Regions from separate parts of the Janthinobacterium sp. SUN118 genome, predicted to be linked through region 2. Evidence: predicted binding sites of a transcription regulator. Region 2 holds the regulator's gene; the other holds the start of a gene.
What was found. Region 2 encodes sigma-54, which starts transcription at its own class of promoters, with help from an activator protein. Its sites were predicted from a motif close to TGGCANGNAANCTGCTTT; they were not measured.

Region 1: O0880_RS13625 (nitrate/nitrite transporter) is a predicted target of sigma-54. The motif match lies at 5,409-5,426, and genes of this name have one in related genera.

What each region holds. Positions count from the first base shown of each region.
Region 1 is NZ_JAPUBV010000001.1:3,015,945-3,025,758, reverse strand. It holds gene O0880_RS13650 (sigma-70 family RNA polymerase sigma factor) at 276-788, shown strand; gene O0880_RS13645 (FecR domain-containing protein) at 761-1,762, shown strand; gene O0880_RS13640 (TonB-dependent receptor) at 1,849-4,320, shown strand; gene O0880_RS13635 (SirB2 family protein) at 4,325-4,702, opposite strand; gene O0880_RS13630 (GNAT family N-acetyltransferase) at 4,787-5,233, opposite strand; gene O0880_RS13625 (nitrate/nitrite transporter) at 5,529-6,773, shown strand; gene O0880_RS13620 (NarK family nitrate/nitrite MFS transporter) at 6,770-8,155, shown strand; gene O0880_RS13615 (carbonic anhydrase) at 8,212-8,904, shown strand; gene O0880_RS13610 (ribonucleotide reductase subunit alpha) at 9,021-9,392, opposite strand; gene O0880_RS13605 (nitrate reductase subunit alpha) at 9,635-9,814, shown strand, end outside.
Region 2 is NZ_JAPUBV010000002.1:191,808-201,621, reverse strand. It holds gene O0880_RS16555 (monovalent cation:proton antiporter family protein) at 1-410, opposite strand, end outside; gene O0880_RS16550 (KpsF/GutQ family sugar-phosphate isomerase) at 519-1,529, shown strand; gene O0880_RS16545 (HAD hydrolase family protein) at 1,529-2,062, shown strand; gene lptC (LPS export ABC transporter periplasmic protein LptC) at 2,107-2,718, shown strand; gene lptA (lipopolysaccharide transport periplasmic protein LptA) at 2,744-3,337, shown strand; gene lptB (LPS export ABC transporter ATP-binding protein) at 3,337-4,092, shown strand; gene O0880_RS16525 (RNA polymerase factor sigma-54) at 4,097-5,575, shown strand; gene raiA (ribosome-associated translation inhibitor RaiA) at 5,645-6,007, shown strand; gene O0880_RS16515 (enoyl-CoA hydratase/isomerase family protein) at 6,162-7,247, shown strand; gene rapZ (RNase adapter RapZ) at 7,286-8,149, opposite strand; gene hprK (HPr(Ser) kinase/phosphatase) at 8,589-9,524, opposite strand; gene O0880_RS16500 (PTS sugar transporter subunit IIA) at 9,561-9,814, opposite strand, start outside.

The DNA.
Region 1 (9,814 bases), on a different contig from region 2:
GCGTCCGCAGTTCGCGATGGCAGGCGGGCAGGCCGCTGATCGCCATGCCCGCCGATGCGGCGCCTCGCACGAGGGTGTCCTGTCGCCACGGCCGGCGGCAATGGCCGTCAAAAGTGCAGGCCTTGCCGTTTTTCGACGGACGCCGCACGCGCCGTCACGGCTATTGCCGGACAGGGCTGCTGTTGCCGGCCTGCCACGGGCCATGGCGGCGGTTGCACGGTACGGGCTGCGCAAGTTAGAATGCGAATCATTATTATTTGCGCGCGAGGAATGCCGTGTCGGCTGCCCAATCCGGCGTCCACCAGGAGGTGGGCGGCCTGTATCACGACCACCACCGCTGGCTGCAGGGCTGGCTGCGGCACAAGCTGGGCAACGCCTTCGACGCGGCCGACGTGGCGCACGATACCTTCATGCGCTTGCTGAACCGCGATGACGCCATCGGCGCGCGCGAGCCGCGCGCCTTCCTGACGACCGTGGCCAAGGGCGTGCTGGGCAATCTGTACCGGCGGCGCGATCTGGAGGCGGCCTACCTGGAAACCCTGGCCAGCCTGCCGGCGCAGTGCGCGCCCGATCCCGAGGCGCAAGCCATCCTGCTCGAAGCCCTGTGCGACATCGACCGCCGTCTCGACGGCCTGGCGCCGCCCGTGCGCCGCGCCTTTCTGCTGTCGCAGCTCGACGGCATGCCGCAGGCGGCCATCGCGCTGGAGCTGGATGTCTCGCTGGCCACCGTGCAGCGCTACCTGGTGAAAGCCATGCACCAGTGCTTCTTTTCCCATCCGGCGCCGTGACGGGCGCCATGACGCCGCACGCGGCCAGCCTGCAAGCCGTGGAGTGGCTGGTGCGCCTGCAGGCCGGCGATTGCGCGCCCGAGGTGGAGCAAGCCTGGCGCGCCTGGCGCGACAGCGATCCGGAAAACGAACTGGCCTGGCAGCATGTGGAAGCGTGCATGGCGCGCATGCGCAGCTTGCCCGCGTCGCTGGCGCACGGCACCCTGGCGCGTAAACCCGTCCATGCGCAGGCGAATGCCGCGCGGCGCCAGTCGCTCAAGCTGCTGGCGCTGCTGGCCGTGGGCGGCGGCGCCTGGCTGGCGGGCGGCGACGAGCAGGCGGCTTCCTGGCTGGCCGACTACCGTACGGGCACGGGCGAGCTGCGCCACCTGGTGCTGGCGGATGGCACGCGCATCGCGCTCAATACGGCGTCCAGCATCGACGTGCGCTACGACGCGGGCCAGCGCCTGGTGACGGTACGAAAGGGCGAGATCATGGTCGCCACGGCGCGCGATCCGGCCGGCCGTCCCTTTGTCGTGCAGACGGCGCATGGCCGCTTGCAGCCCGTGGGCACGCGCTTTGCCGTGCGCGCCGGCAGCGACGGCACCTGCCTGGGCGTGTTCGAAGGCGCCGTCGACATTCAACCGGAGCGTGCACCCGCTGTGGCGCGCAGGCTGCACGCGGGCCAGCTGGCCAGCTTCACGTCGATGCAGATCGCTGCGGCACAAACCCTGCCGGCCGGCGCCGATGCCTGGACGACCGGCATGCTGGTGGCGCACGACATGCCGCTGGCGGAGTTCATCGGCGAACTGGCCCGCTACCGCCATGGCCGCCTGGCGTGCGACCCGGCCATCGCCCACCTGCGCGTCTCCGGCATCTACCCGCTGGCCGACACGGGGCAAGTGCTCGACATGCTGACGCGCACCTTGCCCGTCGACGTGCGCCAGACCACGCGTTTCTGGGTGACGGTGGTGGCGCATCGCCAGCGTCCATAAAATATTTCCAGAAAAAGTGAGGGGTTTTCGATTTTCGCGTGACAAGCACAGTGAAACCTCCATTCACTTTCAGGAAAACAGTCCGCATGCCGAGCAAACCACCGACTTCCGTTTCTTCCATTTCCCATCCATGCCGCCGCCGCGTGGCCGCGCTGGCCGTCAGCCAGGCCCTGTGGCTGCTGGCCGCCGGCGGCGCCGTGGCGATGGCGCCCGCCGCCATGGCCGCCAACGCAAACAATGCCGCCCGCATGCAGGTGGCGATACCCGCCGGCACCCTGGAGCAGGTGCTGGTGCGCTTCGGCCAGGACACGGGCACCATGATTTCCTACCAGGCCGCAGCGCTGGCGGGCAAGCGCAGCGCCGGCCTGGCGGGCAGCTACAGCGTGCCCGAGGCGCTGGACGCCATCGTCGCCGGTTCCGGCTTGCGCGCCGTCGCGCAGGCGAATGGCGGCTTTGTGCTGGAAGCGGCGCCGGCCAGTGCGGGCCAGACCATGCCGGAGATGAAAGTCACCGCCAGCGCCGATGCGCATGGCGCGACGGAAGGCAGCGGCTCGTACACGACGCAGACCATGCGCTCGGCCACGCGTTTGGGCCTATCCGCGCGCGAGACGCCGCAAGCCGTCAGCGTGGTCACGCGCCAGCAGATGGACGACCAGAACCTGCAGACGGTGGAAGAGGTGCTGCAGAACGCGGCCGGCGTGGCCATCAACCGCTACGACAGCGACCGCACCTCGTTTTTCGCGCGCGGCTTTTCCATCGCCAGCTACCAGTACGACGGCATTCCCACCACGGTCGACAATGCCTATAACGTGGGCGACAGCACCTTGGACATGACGGCTTACGACCGGGTCGAGATCGTGCGCGGCGCCACCGGCCTGCTGACGGGCGCAGGCGAGCCGTCGGCCACCATCAACCTGGTGCGCAAGCGCGCGTCGTCGACGCAGCTGGCCGGCGCGGCCGCCCTGAGCCTCGCTTCCTGGAACAATGCGCGCGCCAGCGCGGATCTCTCCACGCCCCTGAGCGCGGACGGCAAGGTGCGTGGCAGGGTCGTGGCCAGCTACCAGGACAGCGAATCGTATGTGCGCCTGTATCACGGCAAGAAAGCCATGGCGTATGCCACCGTGGAAGCGGACCTGGCGCCCGGCAGCGTGCTGATCGCCGGCTATGAATACCAGGACAACCGCCCGCGCGGCGGCATGTATGGCGGCTTGCCGCTGTGGTATGCGGATGGTGAACGGGCCACGTTTTCCCGCTCCGCGACGACGGCCGCCACCTGGAGCCGCTGGTTCAGCACCAGCCAGACGGCCTTCTTGCGCCTGGAGCAGGAGCTGGGCAGCGGCTGGAATCTGACGGCCATGCTGAATCACGGCTGGGGCAACTACTCGGCCGCCGAAACCTTCGCCTACACCTGGCCGAACAAGGCCACGGGGCAGGGCGTGACGGGCAGCCCCGGTTTTTACGCGGGCACGCGGCGCCAGGACAGCGTCGACGCCTATGTACAGGGGCCCGTCCAGTGGCTGGGGCGCACGCACGACCTGGCGTTCGGCGTCTCGGGCAGCAACCAGTTCGCCAGCAATCCCGGCATCTCGGGCGGCAGCGTCGACTACGGCAATTTTGACCGGTGGCAGGGCGTGGCACCCGAGCCGGACTGGAACGATCCGGCTTTCTACCGCTGGAAGCTGCTCGACACGGTGCAGCAGCGCGGCATCTATGGCACGGCGCGCTTTTCGCTGGCCGATCCGCTCAAGCTGATCGTCGGCGCGCGCTACAGCCGCTACAAGGCGGACCATGTCGACGACTGGGGCGGCAGCTACGCCTATGCCAAGCACGCCGTCACGCCGTATGCGGGCCTGGTGTGGGATATCGACGCGCAGCATGCGCTGTACACCAGCTACAGCAAGATCTTCAAGCCGCAGGGCAACCAGGACCGCTTCGGCCGCTACCTCGATCCCGTGCAGGGCAAGAATGTGGAAGTGGGCGTGAAGGGCGAATACTTCGGCGGCCGCCTGAATGCGGCGCTGGCCGTGTTCCGCATCGCGCAGGATGGCCTGGCGCAGGAAGATACGGGCCACTTCGTCGGCAATTCGCTGACGCAGGCCTACTACGCGGCGGATGGCACCACCAGCAAGGGCGTGGAACTGGACGTGTCGGGCGAACTGGCGCAGGGCTGGAACGTCTCGGCCAGCGTGTCGCACGCGGCGGCCAAGGATAACAAGGGCGCGCGCCTGAACAGCTACGTGCCGCAGACCCTGGCGCGCGTGTTTTCCACATACCAGCTGCCTGGCGGTTGGCGCGCATTGTCGGTGGGCGGCGGCGTGAACTGGCAGAGCGGCGCCTACCGCGATGCCACGGGACCGCAGGGCGTCGAACGCGTGGGGCAGGGCGGCTACGCCGTGGCCAGCCTGATGGCGAAATACGCGCTGTCGCGCCAGCTGTCGCTGCAGGCGAACATCAACAACCTGTTCGACAAGCATTACTACAGCCAGATCGGCATGTACAACCAGGCTTACTGGGGCGCGCCGCGCAATGCCAGCGTCACCCTGCGCTACATCTTCTGATCGATCAGAATGGCCAGGCCTGCTTGGTGACGGCCACGGCGACGATGTAGGCAAACAGCAGCACGGCGCCGGCGAACGCGGCGCCGCGCGCGGCTGGCGTCTTGCCGCGTTTCAGGGCGATGGTGCCCAGCACGATGTAGCCCACCAGCGCGCACAGCTTGGCGGCCAGCCACGGCTGGCTGCCCGGCGACTGGCCGCTCCACACGGCCAGCGTGATGGCGCTGAGCAGCAGGGCCGTGTCGACCAGGTGCGGCAGCACCTTCACCCAGCGCTGTTGCAGCGCGGGCGAGGCGCGCAGCATCCAGGCGCCGCGCAGGAGGAACAGAAAGCCGCTGGCGGCGGCGCAACCCATGTGGAAATGCTTGAGGCTCAGATAGTCCATGTATGTATGCTGCCGTCATTGAGAGTGGCGCCAGCATAGCCGCCTTTGGCCTTGCGCGCCATACGTCGTCGGGATAAGGCGGGCCTAGCGCAGGAATTTGACGTACACGAGCTCCGGGTCGCCCTCATCGAGATGCTCGATCCGGCCGCTGCGCACAAAGCCGGCGCTGGCGAACAGCCGTTGCGCGGCCAGGTTGGACTGGTTCGTCGAAGTGAACACTTTCTCCGTCGGGCACGCTGCCCCGGCGGCTGCCAGCAGCCGCTCTCCCACGCCCAGGCGCCGGTGCGCGGGCGACACCACCACCAGGGATATGAAGCCGTAGCCGAAGAAGTCGTCGTGCACGAGCACATAGCCGGCGACCTGGCCGGCCCGCAGGGCGAGCAGGCAGTGTCCCTTGCCGACGGCGGCGCGCACGGCCTCGCCACGGGCGGCGTGCGCCTGCGCGTAGGTGTCGCAGGCCAGCATGGCTTCCACATCGCCAGATGCCGCCGCGCGGGTGATGATCTCGTCTGCTGCGCCGCTGTTCTCCATGCCGCTCCTTGGCTCCTTGTTCTCCAGGCGCCGAGTGTGCCAAAAACGCGGCGTTTTGTAAAACCCCCCGCCATCCAGGCTAGGTCCATTCCGCATCGCCTAGTCACTTTTGCCGATGCGGCTATCCAGATTGCCTTTCCAGAATCACCCTGTGGCCGATAGTGCCTTTCGCGGCTGGCACGTAAGCTGGTCGGGACGGCTGGCCAGACGGCCAGTGCATTCATGGAGAAACATCGTGGCTACCCTAGATGGCACTAACAAGAACAGTAACAACAACAAGGCAGCCGAACCGGGCATGCGGCGCAAGCAGGCGTCCGTGCTGGTCAGCAGTACCTTCGCCTTCACGATCTGCTTCGCGGTATGGATGATGTTTGCCGTACTGGGCATCCCCATCAAGACCAGCCTGGGCTTGACTGAAACGCAATTCGGCCTGCTGGCCGCCATGCCCGTGCTGACGGGCTCACTCGTGCGCGTGCCGCTGGGCATCTGGACGGACAAATACGGCGGACGCCGCGTCTTCTTCCTGCTGATGCTGGCCAGCGTGGTGCCGATCTACCTGATCGCCTACGCCACCGCCTACTGGCATTTCCTCTTGCTGGGCATGTTCGTGGGCCTGGCGGGCGGTTCGTTTTCCGTCGGCACGCCCTACGTGGCGCGCTGGTACGAGAAGGAGCGCCGCGGCCTGGCCATGGGCATCTTCGGCGCCGGGAACTCCGGTTCCGCGCTGACCAAGTTCGTCGCGCCCGGCATCGTCGCCGCCTTCGGCTGGCAGATGCTGCCCAAGGTGTATGCGGTGGCCATGCTGGCCACGGCCGTCATCTTCTGGCTGTTCTCGTACACGGACAAATCGCACCTGGCGCCATCGGGCGAGAGTTTTTCGGCGCAGATGAAGGTGCTGAAGGACCCGCGCGTGTGGCGCTACTGCCAGTACTACTCGGTGGTGTTCGGCGGCTATGTGGCGCTGGCGCTGTGGATGACGAAGTACTACGTGGCCGAATACGGCTTCGACCTGAGCCACGCGGCGCTGCTGGCCGCCTGCTTCTCGCTGCCGGGCGGCGTGCTGCGCGCGCTGGGCGGCTGGATTTCGGACAAATACGGCGCGGCGAAAGTCACCTGGGCCGTGATGTGGGTGTGCTGGGTGTGCTTCTTCCTGCTGTCGTACCCGCAGACGCAGATGGTGGTGGAAACCGTCACGGGGCCGCTGGCCTTCCATATCGGCCTGTCGCCGCTGTGGTTCACCGTGCTGCTGTTCATCGTCGGCATCGCCATGGCCGTGGGCAAGGCGTCCGTCTTCAAGTTTATCGGCGATGATTTTTCCGACAACATCGGCGCCGTTTCGGGCGTCGTGGGCCTGGCCGGCGGCCTCGGCGGCTTCATCCTGCCCGTGATGTTCGGCGCCCTGGTCGACTTCACCGGCGTGCGTTCGAGCGCCTTCATGCTGTTGTACGGCACCGTCTGCGTCTCGCTCGTCTGGATGCATTTCTCGTTCAAGCCGCTGCGCGCGGCCACTACCAATCAACCTGCAGGAGTAAAAACATGAGCCGCTACATGATCAATACGTGGGAGCCGGAAACACCGAGCTTCTGGCAAAGCACGGGCAAGGCCACGGCCGCGCGCAATCTGTGGATTTCGATTCCCGCACTGCTGCTGGCGTTCGCCGTGTGGATGGTGTGGAGCGTGGTGGTGGTGAACCTGCCCAACATCGGCTTCACCTACAGTAACAACCAGCTGTTCTGGCTGACGGCCTTGCCGGGCCTGTCCGGCGCCACCTTGCGCATCTTTTACTCGTTCATGGTGCCGATCTTCGGCGGCCGGCGCTGGACGGCCATTTCCACCGGCTCGCTCTTGATCCCCGCCATCGGCATCGGCCTGGCCGTGCAGGACGTGAACACGGGCTATCCGACGATGCTGATCCTGGCGCTGCTGTGCGGCTTCGGCGGCGGCAATTTCGCCTCGTCGATGGCCAACATCAGCTTTTTCTATCCGAAGGCGAGCAAGGGCTTCGCGCTGGGCATGAACGCGGGCCTGGGCAATCTGGGCGTGTCGGTGGTGCAGTTCGTCGTGCCGCTGGTGATCACGTTTGCCGTCTTCGGCGCCTGGGGCGGCGATGCGCTGACCTGGGTCAAGAATGGCGTGAGCAAGGACATGTGGTTGCAGAATGCGGGCTTCATCTGGGTGCCGTTCATTGCGCTCTCCACCTTGCTGGCCTGGTTCGGCATGAATGACCTGGCGTCGGCCAAGGCTTCGTTTTCCGAGCAGGCCGTGATCTTCAAGCGCAAGCACAACTGGCTCATGTGCTGGCTGTACACGGGCACCTTCGGTTCCTTCATCGGCTATTCGGCCGCGTTTCCGCTGTTGATCAAGATCCAGTTCCCCGACGTCAATCCGCTCGACTACGCCTTCCTCGGTCCCCTGGTGGGCGCGCTGGCGCGCGTGGCCGGCGGCGTGATCTCGGACAAGCTGGGCGGCGCGCGTGTCACCCTGTGGTCGTTCCTGCTGATGATAGGCGCCGTGCTGGGCGTGCTGTACTTCATGCCGCAAGGCGGCGTTGGCGGTAACTTCAATGGCTTCTTCTGGATGTTCATGCTGCTGTTCGCCGGCACCGGCATCGGCAATGCGTCGACCTTCCGCATGATCCCCGTGATTTTCCTGACCGAGCATCAGCGCGCCGCGGCCGGCAAGGGCAAGGCGGCGCAGGAGCAGGCCATCGTCGACGCCAACAAGGAAGGCGCGGCCGTGCTGGGCTTCACGTCGGCCGTGGCGGCCTACGGCGCCTTCTTCATCCCGAAAAGCTACGGCACCTCGATCGCCATGACGGGCAGCCCCGACGCGGCCCTGTGGTGCTTCATCGGCTTCTACGTCAGCTGCATCGCGATTACCTGGTGGTGCTATGCGCGCAAGAATGCGCCTATGCCTTGCTAAAGTTGGCATGCCTGGCAAGCCGGTCTTGCCAGGCGTTGAGGAAATGAGAGTATGTGATGGAAGAACTGGAAAAATTCGTCAACGGCTTCAGCCTGTTTCAGCAGCAGTATTTCAGCGAGCCGCAGACTTTGTACGACAGCTTGCGCGACGGGCAGCGGCCTTCGACCCTGCTGATCGGCTGCTGCGATTCGCGCGTTGACCCCATGCTGCTGACGGGCAGCGACCCGGGCGACATGTTCGTCGTGCGCAATATCGCCAACCTGGTGCCGCCGTGTACCCCCGATGCGCCGCCCGGCGTCAGTTCGGCCATCGAGTTTGCCGTCTGCAAGCTCGAAGTGGCCAGGGTCATCGTGCTCGGCCATGCGCGCTGCGGCGGCATCCGCGCGCTGCTGGAGCCGCAGCCGCGCGCGCAGGGGCAGGAAACGGACTTCGTGGGGCAGTGGATGCGCATCGCCGAACCGGTGGCGCAGCGCGTGCGGCGCGACCTCGGACACCGCTCGTCGGCGGAACAGCATCATGCGTGCGAGCTGGCCAGCATATTGCAGTCGCTGGACAACCTGCTCACCTATCCCTGGCTGAAGCGCCGGGTCGAACAGGGCGTGCTGAAACTGCATGGATGGTATTTCGATATCGACAGCGGGGCGCTGATGGCGTATTCGGCGCGCCAGCAGCAGTTTTTGCCCCTCGTCTGTCCCATCGAACGGGCGCGCCATTTACACGAGCGGCCGTGGCCGGATGCGGCCAGGTAGAGGTGTCGGATTACGCGCGGCGTTGCCGCGCTAATCCGACCTACGTCGCGACATTCTTCCGTCAATTACGCAAGGCAGGTCGGATTGGCCGGTAGGGCGTCATCCGACAAGTTCCTTCAGCTGAAACGCAGCAAATCGCCGCTGCGGTCGAACGCCAGCAATGTATCGATGCGGCCTTGCTCGATGGCCGTCACCATGGCGCGCAGCGGCGCCTCGCATTCCTGCGGCGCGGGCGGCTGGCCGTCCCGGCCCGCCAGTCCCGCCACGAAGACCACGTCCCAGTGCGTCTGCATCTGCTTCGATTCCTCCGTGAGTTTTTCAAAGCTGTCCAGTTCATCGGGCAGCTTGTCGGCGCACATCACGGGCGTGAGCGACTTGCCCTGGCCGCCAGGCTGGGCCTGCGCCTGGGTAAACGTGAACAGCAGCCGTTGCGGCTGTTCCTGGGTGCGGGCGCTGCGCAGCAGGCTGGCGTAATCGGTAATGGGCATGGCTTTTCTCCTGGTTGAATGATGGCGACAGGTATACCGCAGCGCGCGCGTGCCGCCCATAGGCAATAGTGACTATCCGGGTGACTACGCGCCTATGCATTCCTGGTGCCGGAAACCGACTTCTTGCCAATACCGCCGCGCAGGGCGCATCGCTAGACTGTTGGTATCGACGCTTGAGCCATCGTGCTTGCAGCGTTTCTTAAGACCTGGCGCCGCTGTCCGCGGCGCAATGTGGAGGTAGCATGAGTCACTTTCTGGACCGCCTTAAATTTTTTAGCAAGCCCGCCGAGCCGTTTTCCAACGGCCACGGCACCGTGGTCGATGAAGACCGTACCTGGGAAAACGCCTACCGCCAGCGCTGGCAGCACGACAAGATCGTGCGTTCCACGCATGGCGTGAACTGCACCGGCTCGTGCAGCTGG
Region 2 (9,814 bases):
ACGATGGCCGTCGACGACATGGCCAGTGCGCCGCCCAGGGCGAATGCGGCTTGCCAGCTCAGGTGGATGTAGGCGGACAGGTAGCGGGCGACGAACCAGCCGAAGACGACGGTGGCGACGATGGTGGTGACCACTTGCGCCATGCCGAGGCCGAAGACGATGCGCCGCATGGCGAGAAACTTGGGTAGCGAAAATTCCAGTCCGATGGAAAACATCAGGAAGACGACGCCGAACTCGGCCAGCGTATGGCTCGCTTCGTTTTCCGCCGCCAGGCCCAGCGCATGGGGGCCGATGACGATGCCGACCGCCAGGTAGCCCAGCATGGGCGGCAAATGCAACATTCTGAAAGCGACCACGCCCAGTACGGCGCTGCCGAGTAACATCAGGGTCAGTTCAAGCGAGGAAAACATGGGTTGCCCGGGAAGCTCAGTGGAAATCGTTGTTTGTTGTGACTGGCAAGTTTTTTGCTTTCCTAATTCGTTTATACTTTGGGCATGAGTGTAACCCATGAAAAAACAATGCTGAAAGCTTTTGATCGAATTGACATGCAGGCGACCACCGAGCGCGCCGTGGCGCTGGCGCGCACCACCCTGCAGATCGAGTCCGACGCCATCGTTGCGCTGCATGCGCGCCTGGCCACGGACGACAGTGTGGGCCGCGCGGTGGCAATGTTGCTAGAATGCAAGGGGCGTGTCGTCGTCTCGGGCATCGGCAAGTCGGGCCATATCGCGCGCAAGATTGCCGCCACCCTCGCTTCCACCGGCACGCCGGCCATGTTCGTGCATCCGGCCGAAGCGGCCCATGGCGACCTGGGCATGGTCACCTCGGACGATGCGTTTATTGCCATATCGTACTCGGGCGAATCGTCCGAACTGATGGCCATCATGCCGGTCGTCAAGCGCATGGGCGGCGTGCTGATCGCCATGACGGGCAAGCCGAATTCGAGCCTGGCCCAGCTGGCCGACGTGCATCTGGATATTTCTGTTGAGAAAGAAGCCTGTCCGCTGAACCTGGCGCCGACGGCCAGCACCACCGTCACCCTGGCCCTGGGCGATGCGCTGGCCGTGGCGCTGCTGGATTTGCGCGGCTTCAAGGAAGAAGATTTCGCCCGCTCGCACCCGGGCGGCGCCCTGGGCCGCCGTCTGCTGACGCACGTGCATGACGTCATGCGCAGTGGCGAGCAGGTGCCGAAAGTCGCCGTGCAAGCATCGTTGCTGCAGGCGCTAGAGGAAATGACGAAGAAGGGCATGGGCATGACGGCCGTCGTCGACGCGGACAACCGCCCGGTGGGCGTGTTTACCGACGGCGACTTGCGCCGCATGTTCGAGCGCGTGCAGGATTTCACGAAAGTGGCGATCCGCGACGTCATGCATGCGCAGCCGCGCAGCATCGCGCCCGAGCGCCTGGCCGTCGATGCCGTGGCCGTGATGGAGCAGTACCGCATCAACCAGATGCTGGTGGTCGACGCCGATGGCAAACTGGTCGGCGCACTGCATATTCATGACCTGACACAAGCGAAGGTGATCTGATGGAGAGCGTGGCGGACAACCTGGCACGCGCGGCCAAGGTCAAACTGATGATCTTTGACGTCGATGGCGTGCTCACCGACGGCAGCCTGCATTTCGGCCCGGACGGCGAAATGATGAAGACGTTTAATGTGTATGATGGCCTGGGCATCAAGCTGCTGCAGGAATCGGGCGTGCAGACGGCCATCATCAGCGCGCGCCGCTCGGCCATCACGGCACGCCGCGCGCAAGATTTGGGCATTACCCATGTGCATCAGGGCGGCCACGACAAGCTGACGCCGTTTCGCGAATTGCTGGCGCTGACGGGCTTGACGGAAGAGCAATGCGGCTATATCGGCGACGACGTCATCGACGCCCCCATCCTGAAACGCGTGGGCTTTGCCGTCAGCGTGCCGGGCGGCCGCCCGGAAGCGCTGGATCTGGCCCACCATGTGACGCAGGCCGGCGGCGGCCGTGGCGCCGTGCGCGAGATTTGCGAATTCCTGCTGCGTGCACAGGACAACTATGTGCGCGTCATGGCGCCGTTCCTGGAGTGAGGCGCGAGCCTTGCCGCCAGTAACATTTGAAAGAGTGAAGCAATATGCGTAAGCCAGGAGGCGCCCATCGCTGGCGCATGATTTTTACCGTGCTGGGAGCGGTCGCGTTCGCGCTGGGCAGCTTTTGGCTGCTCGAAGTGATGAACAAGAATGGCCAGGACATGACGGCCAGCAAGCACCTGGACGAACCCGACTATTTTGTCACCAATTTCAGCCTGGTGCGCATGGATTTGACGGGCAAGCCCAGCTACATCGTGTCCGGCACCAAGCTCACGCATTACCCGGCCGATGATTCATCCGATATCGACCAGCCTTTCGTGCGCAAGCTGACGCCCGACATGCCGCCGATGAACATGAACGCGGAACTGGCGCATATCGACCAGGGCAATAGCCGATTGCAGCTGCACCGCAAGGTCGTGATCGACCGCGTGGCCAGCCCCAAGGCGCAGAACCTGACGCTCAAGACGGAAGCGCTGACGGTGTTCCCTGATGAAGAGCGCATGGAAACGGACGTGCCGGTCGACATGCTAATGGGAACCAATCAGGTGACAGGCGTGGGCATGAAGGCCAATAACGCCACCGGCGTGGTGGAAGTGCAGCAGTCGCTGCGCATCGTCCTCCCGCCGAGACCGCGCCCGGCCGCGGCGGCACAATGACAGAATGAAACAAGGAAACCATACTATGAAGAATATCTTGCTGTTGACCCTATTCTCGACCGTCTGCTCGCTGGGCGTGATGGGGGCGGCGCATGCCGAGAAGGCCGATTCCGACAAGGAAGCCGTCATCACCGCCCAGCGCGGCCAGATGGATGACATCAAGCAAGTACGTACCCTGACGGGCGACGTGGTGCTGGTGAAGGGTACCTTGACCATGAAGGCGGGCCGGGCCCTGATCACGGAAGATCCGCAAGGCTATCAATTCATCACCTTCTGGGCCGATCCGGGCAAGCTGGCCACCTTCCGCCAGAAGCGCGATGGCGCGGGCGACCTGTGGGTGGAAGGCGAAGCCGAGCGCGTGGAATACGACAACAAGACGGAAGTGGTGAAACTGTTTTCCAAGGCCAAGCTGACGCGCCTGGAAGGCACGAAAATCACCGATGTGGCCAACGGCGCCTTCATCTCGTATGACAGCCGCAATGAAGTGTTCAATATGGAAAATACCGACAGCGGCACCAGCTCCCCGGGAGCCGGCAGCGTGCGCATGGTGATCCAGCCGAAGACCAAGGCACCCGCGGCGGAGAAAGCGCCGGCGGCGCCCGCGCCAGGAAAGAAATAATGGAAAATACACGTTGCGGCAGTACCCTGATCGTCCGCGGGCTGCAAAAGACCTATGGCAAGCGGCAAGTCGTACATGATGTTTCGCTGCAAGTCGAATGCGGCGAAGTGGTGGGCTTGCTGGGCCCGAACGGCGCCGGCAAGACCACCTCGTTCTACATGATCGTCGGCCTGGTGCCGTCGGATGGCGGTACCATCGATATCAGCGGCGTGGATATTTCCAGGCTGCCGATCCACCGCCGCGCGCAGATGGGCCTGTCCTATCTGCCGCAGGAAGCGTCCGTTTTCCGCAAGCTGACGGTGGAAGACAATATCCGCGCCGTGCTGGAAATCCAGACCGTCGAAGGCCGTCCATTGACGAAGGCCGAGATCGAGGAGCGCCTGGATAAATTGCTGGCCGACTTGCAGATTGAAAAGCTGCGCGAGAACCAGGCCTTGTCGCTGTCGGGCGGCGAGCGCCGCCGCGTGGAAATCGCCCGCGCGCTGGCCACGGACCCGCGTTTCGTGCTGCTCGACGAACCGTTCGCCGGCGTCGACCCGATCGCCGTGATCGAAATCCAGCGCATCGTGCGTTTCTTGAAGGAGCGCAATATCGGCGTGCTGATCACCGACCATAATGTACGCGAGACGCTGGGTATCTGCGACCGTGCCTACATCATCAACCAGGGCTCGGTGCTGGCGTCGGGACGCCCCGACGACATCATCGCGAACGAGTCGGTACGCCGGGTCTATCTGGGCGAACACTTCCGCATGTGAGCCAATGAAACAATCATTGCAGCTGCGCACCTCGCAGCACTTGGCACTGACGCCGCAGTTGCAGCAATCGATACGCCTGTTGCAATTGTCTACCCTGGAATTGCACCAGGAGCTAGAGCAGCTGTTGACGGACAATCCCCTGCTCGAGCGTCTCGACGATCCGCTCGACCGCTCGTTGCGCCTGCTGTCCGATGGCGCCTTGAGTTCGACGGCCGCGCCGGCCGAGGCACCGCCCCAGCCACCCAGCCAGGAGGCGCCCGCGGCGCCGGCCGAAGCGGATGGGTTTGACGGTGAGGCGGGCGAGAGTCCGGCCGCCATGGATGGCGGCGACAGCGACTGGAGCGAAGCGAGCCGGGGCAAGACGCCCGACGACGAGGATGCCCGTCCGCAACTCGAAGCCCATCACTGCACCTTGCGCGAACACCTGATGGAGCAGATGCGCGTGACGGTGCTCGAATTGCGCGACCGCGCGCTGGTCGAGCTGATCATCGACGCGCTCGACGACAATGGCTACCTGGAAGAGTCGCTCGACGACATCCTGGCGCGCCTGCCGGCGGAGCTGGACATCGATGCCGACGAGCTGCGCACGGCGCTGGCGCTGCTGCAAAGCTTCGATCCGCCGGGTGTGGGGGCGCGCAACGCCTCCGAATGCCTGGCGCTGCAAATCAAGCGTTTGCCGCATATCGCCCTGGTGACGCGCCGCATGGCCATCGTCATCGTGGAAAAGCACCTGGCCTGGTTTGCCCAGCGCGATTTCAACAAGCTGAAAAAAGCCCTCGATTGCGACGACGAAGACTTGCGCGAGGCGCAGACCGTGATTCGCCTGTGCAATCCGCACCCGGGCGCCGTGTTCGCCTCCGACGTTTCCGACTACGTGGTGCCGGACGTGGTCGTCAAGCGCGCGCGCAATGGCTGGCAGGTGACCCTGAACAATGACGTCATGCCGCGCCTGCGCGTCAATGCCATGTATGCCAACCTGCTCAAGCAGGGCAAGGGTGAGGGCGCCATGGGGGCACAGTTGCAGGAAGCCAAGTGGCTGATCAAGAATATGCGCCAGCGCTTCGACACGATCCTGCGCGTGGCGCAGGCGATAGTAGAAAGACAAAAGAACTTTTTCTCGCATGGGGCCGTTGCCATGCGCCCCCTTGTGCTCCGTGAAATAGCTGATACACTGGGTTTACACGAGAGTACTATCTCGCGGGTAACAACTCAAAAGTACATGCTGACCCCGCACGGCATGTTCGAGTTGAAATATTTCTTTGGTAGCCACGTCGCCACCGAAGCGGGGGGCGAAGCGTCATCGACGGCGATACGGGCATTGATCGTGCAACTGACAGGAGCAGAAGACCCTAAAAATCCTTTATCCGACAGTAAGATTGCGGACATGCTGGGAGAACAAGGCATGGTGATTGCGCGACGTACTGTTGCCAAATACCGGGAAGCGTTGAAAATTCCGCCAGTGAGTCTGCGTAAGTGCTTGTAGTTTTTTCGGTTCCTCTGCGGGCCGGATACGATGGACACCGCACGAACCCGATCATCTTTAGGAGTGTGTATGAATCTCACCATCAGCGGACATCATCTCGAAGTGACACCAGCCATTCGTGAATACGTACAAACGAAGCTGGAGCGCGTGAAACGTCATTTCGATCACGTTATCGATATCGCCGTGATTCTGACCGTGGACAACCTCAAAGAGAAAGAAAAGCGTCAAAAGGCCGAAGTCAACCTGCGTCTGAGTGGCAAGACCGTCTATGTGGAAAGCCTGGCGCAAGACCTGTATGCCGCGATCGATACCCTGATCGACAAGCTGGACCGGCAAGTGATGAAATACAAAAGCAAAGTGCAAGGGCACGGTAAAGAGGCGATCAAGCATCTGCCAGACAACTCAGAGGATGAAGCCGTCGTCGCCGTCTAAGGCCACCCGCTTCCAGCAGTTGTGATCAACTAAGGGCGCACATCTTGCGCCCTTTTTTGCGCCCGTCACCCTTGCGCACGGATCGCCTGGCCGAACGCAAGGTTGTTCCTGCAGGCGCTAGAATGTTGGCACTTTCACTTCTTGCCTGCCTGCCATGAGCGACTTCGTCCACACCTCTATCCGCAACCGCACCGCGCACATTGTGCTCGACCGCCCGAAAGCCTTGAATTCCCTGTCGCTGGAGATGGTGCGCACCATGAGTGCCGCCTTGCTGGCCTGGCGCGACGATCCGCAGGTGGACGCCGTGGTGATACGCTCGAGCAGCGAAAAAGCCCTGTGCGCCGGCGGCGACATCCGCTTCTTTTACGATGCGGGCCGGGCCACGCCGCAGGGCGGCAGTGCGCTGCTGGAAGATTTCTTTACAGAAGAATATGCTTTAAATCATTTAATTCATTTCTATCCGAAACCGTATATCGCCGTGATGGATGGCGTGGTGATGGGCGGCGGCATGGGCGTGGCGCAGGCCGGCCCCGGCAACCGCTTGCGCATCGTGACGGGCCGCACGCGCATGGCCATGCCGGAAGTCAATATTGGCCTGTTTCCCGATGTGGGCGGCAGCTATTTCCTGTCGCGCCTGCCTGGCCAGCTGGGTCTGTACCTGGGCTTGACGGGCCTGACCATCGGCGCGGCCGATGCGCTGTACACGGGGCTGGCCGATGTGTATCTGCCGGAGACGGCCATGGAGGCGCTGACGGCCCTGTTCGAGTCGACGCCCGGTGAAGGCTTGCCGGTGGCCATCAAGGCCCTGGCGGCGTCATTCCAGGCCGAGGTGGGCGTCTCTGCGCTGGCGGCCGTGCGCACGGTGCTGGACCGCCATTTCAGTGCCGCTTCCGTGGCGGCCATCATGGCATCGCTGGCGCAGGATGACAGTGCGTTCGCGGCCAAGGCGCTGGCGGCAATGCGCCTGCGCTCGCCGCTGATGATGTCGGTCACCCTGGAATTACTGCAGCGGGGCGCACACCTGGGCGTGGCCGATTGCCTGCGCATGGAGCGCACGCTGGTGCGCCACAATTTTACGCATGGCGAGGTGCTTGAAGGCGTGCGCGCGCTCGTGGTCGACAAGGACCATGCGCCGCGCTGGCAGCCGGCCAGCCTGGACGAGGTCGATGCGGCCATGGTGGCGCGCTTCTTTGCACCGGTCTGGCCGGCGCAAGCGCATCCGCTTTGCCATCTGAATTAACAGGGCCAAATACAAGCGACGCGCGGTCGCTTGGCGTTCTAGCTACGTTCGCGGTGGCGCAGGACGACGCGTTCATTCGGGCTGAAATACTGCGCCAGCCGTTCCGCCATGTACACGGAGCGGTGCTGGCCGCCCGTGCAGCCGAGCGCCACCGTCAGGTAGCTGCGGTTGTCGGATTTGAATGACGGCAACCATTTCTCGATGAAGGCGCGTATGTCGGCCAACAGCTCGAGTGCGCTCGGTTGCGCATCGAGGAAGGCGATCACGGGCGCGTCGCGGCCGTCGAGCGGGCGCAAGGCCAGGTCGTAATAGGGATTCGGCAGGGCCCGCACGTCGAAGACGAAATCGGCGTCGAGCGGCACGCCCAGCTTGAAGGCGAACGATTCGAAGAACAGGGTCAGCGGCGCCCGTTCGGAGGCGACGATATCCTTGATCCAGGCGCGCAGCTTGTTGGCGCTCAGTTCCGAGGTGTCGATCACATGGCCCAGCTGTTCGATGGCCGACAGGCGTTCGCGCTCTTCCGAGATGCATTCGATCAGGGTGCGGCGGCTGGCCGGATTCTGGTTCGGACGCAGCTCATGCGACAGCGGGTGGCTGCGCCGCGTTTCCGAGAAGCGCGCCACCAGCGAGTGCGTGGTGGCTGTCAGGAACATGACCTTCACGTCATGCCCCTGGTCGCGCAGCAGCGCCACATTGTGCGGCAGGCTGGTCAGTGACTCGGCGCTGCGTGCATCGACGGCGACGGCCAGTTGCGGTGTGCCTTCATCGAGCAGGGTTTGCACCAGACTGGGCAGCAGCGCCGGCGGCAGGTTGTCGACACAATAGTAGCCGGTATCTTCCAGCACATTGAGTGCCACGGATTTGCCGGAGCCGGATATTCCGGTAATAAGGACCATATGCATATACCGATCATACAATAAAGATCGGTGCTCTGCCTCGAAGGCAATTATCTTTACAAATTATTGCATTTGGAGCCTTAGTGTTGGTTACATTTAATTGTTGTCGACGGGTCTGCCTCCGGCGTTCATCGCCACTCATGGCGCGTCGCTGGTGCAGCAGGAAAATGACGCAGCATGGCTGCGTGCCTGCGTCACGGTTCGCCCTTGCCAGGGCGGACTCCCTGGCAACATTAATCGCCACTCATGGCGAGTCGTTGGTGCAGCAGGGAACTGACACAGCATGGCTGCGTGCCTGCGTCACGGTTCGCCCTTGCCAGGGCGGACTCCTTGGCAACATTAATCGCCACTCATGGAGAGTCGTTGGTGCAGCAGGGAACTGACGCAGCATGGCTGCGTGCCTGCGTCACGGTTCGCCCTTGCCAGGGCGAACTCCTTGGCAACATTAATCGCCACTCATGGCGAGTCGTTGCCGCTCCATGAACTCCTGCAAGGTGTCGATGCCGCGCAGTTGCAAGATGGTATTGCGCACGGCCGCTTCCAGCAGCACGGCGATGTTGCGGCCGGCGGCGACGGGGATGACGACCTTGCGCACGGGCAAGCCCAGCACGTCTTCCGTGGGGAACAGGAATGGCAGGCGCTCGACTTCCTCTTCCAGCGCATTGCGGCGCACAAGGTGCACGATCAGTTTCAGGCGCATCTTGCGGCGCACGGCCGTTTCGCCAAAGATGGCCTTGATGTCGAGCAAGCCCAGACCCCGCACTTCCAGCAGGTTTTGCAGCAGGGGCGGGCAGCGGCCTTCGATCATGTTCGGCGCGATGCGCGAGAACTCGACGGCGTCGTCGGCCACCAGGCCATGGCTGCGCGAGATCAGTTCCAGGCCCAGTTCGCTCTTGCCCAGACCCGAGTCGCCCGTGATCAGCACGCCGACGCCCAGCACGTCCATGAAGACGCCATGCATGATGATGCGCTGCGCCAACTTCTTCGACAGGTAGACGCGCAGGAAGTCGATCACCTGCGCGGCCGGCAGCGGGGTCGAGAACAGGGGAATGTTTTGCTCGTCGCAGATGGCGAGGATGTCGGGTGGCGTTTCCAGCCCTTGCGCGATGATCAGCGCGGGCGGCCCGCCGGCGATCAGCTCGCCAATCACGTGGGTGCGCGTATTGACCTTCAGGCGCTGGTAGTAATTGATTTCCTGGTGGCCGAAGACCTGGATGCGGCCCGGATGGATCAGGTTCAAGTGGCCCACCTGGTCGGCGGCTGACGAGACGTCGCCCGAGATCAGGCGTTCGCCGCCGGGGAAGCCGGCGAACCAGCCCAGTTGCAGACTTTCACGATTGTCGTCGTACAGGCGTTGTATCGTCAGCGGCGTTTGCAACATGGCAGTCTTCTTCAGGAGTGGAGGAATACCTGAAGTTTAACCCGCCGCTTGAAGACTAGGTTGCCAATTGACGATGCGCGAATGCACGGATTTCGGTTCCGGATCCGTGGCCAGGGCCGTGCGGAAGGCGTCGTCGGAAAACATTTCGGCGATTTCCGACAGGATTTCCAGATGTTGCTGGGTGACATGATCGGGAATCAGCAGGAAAAACAGCAGATTGACGGGCTTGCCATCGGGCGACTCGAACGGAATCGGCTCGGCCAGGCGCACGAAGGCGCCCAGTGGCGCTT